One region of the Thermosipho sp. (in: thermotogales) genome, then DNA from elsewhere that is predicted to be linked to it. Evidence: riboswitches for the same ligand, from Rfam matches in the RefSeq annotation. Region 1 holds a riboswitch; the other holds the start of a gene.
What was found. A riboswitch is a leader RNA that binds a small molecule or an ion and turns the genes downstream of it on or off. The one in region 1 is predicted to bind cobalamin.

Region 1 (2,203 bases):
GTATCACATTTATATTTTTTTACAGCTTCGAACATGTTATCAAAAACAGGAATATTTTCAATATTTGTTACTTTATTGTTTTTTGAAACTCCACAAACTATATTTGTTCCATATTCAATCATTTTTTTGTGTGAAATTTACCATATTTTCCAGTAATACCTTGAGCACAGACTTTTTCATTTCCATTAATCATGATACTTCCCCTTATTGCAATTTAATCATCTCGTACATATCATCAAAATAAGCTATGTTATTTTCATCTAATATTCGTTTGGCTTCGTTTTCATTGGGTCCGGTAATTCTTACAAGTATAGGAACATTTTTATTTTCGTTTTTGAATTTTACGATTGCTTTTGCTATTTCGTCGCATTTTGTAATACAACCAAATATATTCATTATGATTTTTATACATTTAGTGATTTTAGTGATCTCATTGCTTCTAAAGTTATATTTGAATTTGCTCCACCACCAAGATCCAAAAAGTTGGCAGGTTTTCCACAATATAGATTTACTGCATCCATTGTTGCCATAACTATTCCAGCTCCACAACCGATACTGCCAATATCACCATCTAATTTTACAAAATGAAATGGATATTAATCATTTACAAATTCTTGAGCCCATTTTTGTCTAAATAATGCATTGTCATCAAGATGCATTACACAATCAAGCGCGATTAACTTGCCATTTTCATCTTCTGCAAGAAGATTAATTTCAAGAAGAGTCAATTCTTTTTCAATAAATAATTTATATAGCTAATAACAATATCGTGAAATTTATCAGGCAGCTTTTTATAATCATTTATGTTTAGATTTAAAATATTATTTTTATTGTTTTCAATTTCTATACCACCACTTTCTGAGAAAAGAATTTTTATATCTGTTTAATATTTATTTTTTCTTCAACAAGAATTGCATAAGGTTTTTCACCATGGATATCTTTTTCTAATAGATTTTATGTATTGGTGAAAAATTCGTCTTTTGTGTTTGCAAATTTCCACCTGCTTTCATTCTGCTTTCAACAAGGACTTGACTTTTTAAAACTGCTGGAAGAAATTTTACTTGTAGACTGTCTGAGTTTTTAATTACATAGCCATTTGGTGTTTCATTCCCTGCTTCTTTTAAAAGTTTTTTACCAACAAACTCATGAATTTTCACTATCTCACCTCCAAAGTATTGAAATAAAAAATTTTTTCTCAATCTTCCCTCGAGATTGAGAAACGTTTTGGAATAAAGGCAGGTCTCCTGACTTCCGAATCATCCTACTCTCCACGCCTTCCCAGGAATACTTCCCAGTGGCATACTGTGGATTTCGTCCTCGGTTACAGTGGCGGGGCCGCGCTGGATTTTCACCAGCTTCCCTTTTAAGCCAAATAGGCACCTTTATTCCAAAATAATATTCACTTTTCTAGAGAATTATTATTTTAGAAAAAACCAATTAATTGCGTATTATTCTTCGAAAGCAAATTCATTTTTAATTTTTTTAACGCTCATATTTATTATTGGACTATTGAAAATTGATAGAGCTAGCTTTACTATATACTGTGATAATATCATATTAAACAATACGTTAAGATCATATGAGCCAAAAAAGGATACTACAACGAAAACTATAGAATCTACAAATTGAGTGATTATCATTGAAAAAGCATTTCTAAAAGTAATATTTTCATAGTTGAATAGTTTTTTAGGTAAGTTAAAAGCCCAAATATTAGTATATTGTGCTGAAAGATAAGCTAAAAAGCTTGCTAATATTATTCTTGGAGTTGAATTGAAAACTGTTATATAAGCATTATTTTTGTCAAAAATATTTGATGGTGGATAAAATATTACTAAATATGAATATATTACTAAAATAAGTGAGGCTAAAAATCCAACTTTGATAACCTTTTTTGCCATATTAGCTCCATAAACTTCAAATATTATATTAGATATTCCAAAGCTAAGTGGATAAATTAAAACTGATAAAGTGATAACAAATGGGCCAATATTAACTAGTTTTCCTGCTATTATGTTTGAGATGATAATGACGGCAGTAAACAATCCTGTTAAAAGTATTAACCTTTCCTGTGATTTTTCCATGATCAACCTCCTTATCTATATATTAACAATTCATTTAGCATCTTATTCTATAACATTGTGTAATAGATTTCAAGTAAAAATAAAGTTAATAACCTTAAATCTTTATAAATATGAAAGTTTGT
Region 2 (2,203 bases), on a different contig from region 1:
GGAATTTTATTTTCTCATTTTCAGGATTAAATATTTGAGAGATTGGAATTTTCACAGTTCCTATAGAAAGATTTATAAGAATTACTAAGAAGAACAAGACTGGAAGGATCATCCTTCCAGTCTTATAAATGTTTTTTTTAGTCATTATTTTCCTCCGTAAAAGAAATTATAAAAAATTTCAAGATATTTTACTATATCTGGAGATATTGAGCTTATGTCGTTGCCATCAATAACAAATATTTTGTTGTTTTTAACGGCCTTAAGGTTTTTAAATATTTCATGCGATTTTATTTGCTTTATAGTTTCATCTGGGCTAATGTATGATGCGACAATTATTATATCAGGATCATTGTATGTTAAAAATTCCCAATTCACAGAGAACCATCCATTATTACCAGAATAAGGAGCACAAATATTTACTCCACCTGCGTATGTAATCAATTCATTTACATAAGAGCCAGTTCCTGCAGTCCAAAGGTCTTTTGTTTCATTATTTGGAACTGTTATTGTGAAAAAGACTTTTGGTCTTTTTTCAAGAGGCACTTTTGAGCTCTTTACACCATAGTCTGAAATTGTTTGTTTTATTTTATTTGCAATTTCAGATGCTATTTGTTCTTTACCAAATACATTTCCAAGAAGCATTACATCTCTTGCAACGTCATTTAGTGTTGTAGGATTTAAAACAAGTGCCTTAATACCGAATTTTTCTAGCTTTTGAACTTCTGGAAGTTGAAAACCACCGAAAGTGATTACAATGTCAGGATTTAATGAAATAATTTTTTCTATGTTTAGTGGTACCATATTTCCAATTTTTTCAGCATTAAAAGAATCCCAATCTGTAACACCAACTATATTCTCTCCAAGACCAAGTTTTACAAGAAATTTTGTAGAGCTTGGAGCAGCAGAAACTATCCTTTCAGGTATTTTATCAAAGCTTACCAATCTCCCGGCATCATCAACAATAGAGAGTGCAAATATAAATGTAGTTAATAAGACACTTAAAAAAATAGCCAATCTTTTCATCCTTTATCCCTCCTATATAATATTTTAAAGAAAAATGCCCACCCTTAGGGACCGCAAAGGTGGAATGCTTTCCTTTCAAATAAGGTATCCCGACTTCCGGATCATCCTACTCTCCACGCCTTCCCAGGAAATATCCCAGTGGCATTTTGTGGATTTCGTCCCCGGTTACGGTGGCGTCCCCGTGCCGGACTTTCACCGGCTTCCCTTATTTGAAAGGGAAATATTAAGTTGCTGCAAATAGATTATAACACTAATATTGTTCTTTTGCAATTTGTCTTGCAATCTTGTCTATTTCAAAGATTTCTTTAAAATCATTTATATTTCCATTTATTTTTTCGCATGTGTTTATGACTATATCAGCTATTTTTGAAAATTTTATTTGACCATTTAGGAATTTTTCTACAGCAATTTCGTCAGCTGCATTGAAGGCTATTCTTTTTGCAAGATCCTTAATTATACTTCTTCCATAGAAAAAAGCAGGATATTTTGAGGGATTTACATCTTCAAATATAAAATTTTTACTTTCAAAATTTGGCCAATTTTTATTTTCGTATAATCTTTTTGGATAACTTAGTGAGTAAGAAATTGGAATTTTCATATCTGGAAATCCAAAATGAATTTTTACAGTCCCATCTTTTAAAAATACAGCTCCATGAACTGTTCCAGTTGGATGTATTTTTACCTCAATATTTTCCAATTCAAAAAGTTCGAAGGCTTCAATTACTTCAAATGCTTTATTTACCATTGTTGAAGAATCTACAGTTATTTTTTTACCCATACTCCAAACAGGGTGATTTAATATGTCTTCGACTGATAAATCATCTATATTTTCTTTATCTCTTATTGCACCGCCAGATGCAGTTATTAATATCTTTACCACACTTTCATCAAATATCTGAAAAATTGCAGAATGTTCACTATCAACTGGTATTAGCTCAACGTTATTTTCTTTACAAGCTTTTTTTACAAATGGACCTGCACAGACCAAAGCTTCCTTTGTAGCAAGTGCAAGTCTTTTTGTGTAAGGTATAGAATCAATTGTTGCAAGAACACCATCAAAACCAGGTATTGCAACAACTACAATATCAGGTTTGATTTTTGCCACCATATCTTTTATAGAACTTACATTAGATTTTACAGGAGAGTAAAAGTATTCGACTTTAAAATCTTTTATAATTTT

Region 2: it holds a riboswitch for cobalamin, as region 1 does, so the genes downstream of both, JG780_RS00820 (ABC transporter substrate-binding protein) here and JG780_RS03320 (hypothetical protein) in region 1, are expected to answer to the same signal.

The regions. Positions count from the first base shown of each region.
Region 1 is NZ_JAIHAP010000010.1:14,425-16,627, reverse strand. It holds gene JG780_RS03340 (succinate--CoA ligase subunit alpha) at 1-122, opposite strand, end outside; gene JG780_RS03335 (hypothetical protein) at 205-396, opposite strand; gene JG780_RS03330 (hypothetical protein) at 405-530, opposite strand; gene JG780_RS03325 (hypothetical protein) at 597-728, opposite strand; gene JG780_RS03320 (hypothetical protein) at 945-1,157, opposite strand; cobalamin riboswitch at 1,218-1,399, opposite strand; gene JG780_RS03315 (queuosine precursor transporter) at 1,449-2,081, opposite strand.
Region 2 is NZ_JAIHAP010000002.1:20,872-23,074, reverse strand. It holds gene JG780_RS00825 (FecCD family ABC transporter permease) at 1-145, opposite strand, end outside; gene JG780_RS00820 (ABC transporter substrate-binding protein) at 145-1,023, opposite strand; cobalamin riboswitch at 1,086-1,251, opposite strand; gene JG780_RS00815 (1-deoxy-D-xylulose-5-phosphate reductoisomerase) at 1,274-2,203, opposite strand, start outside.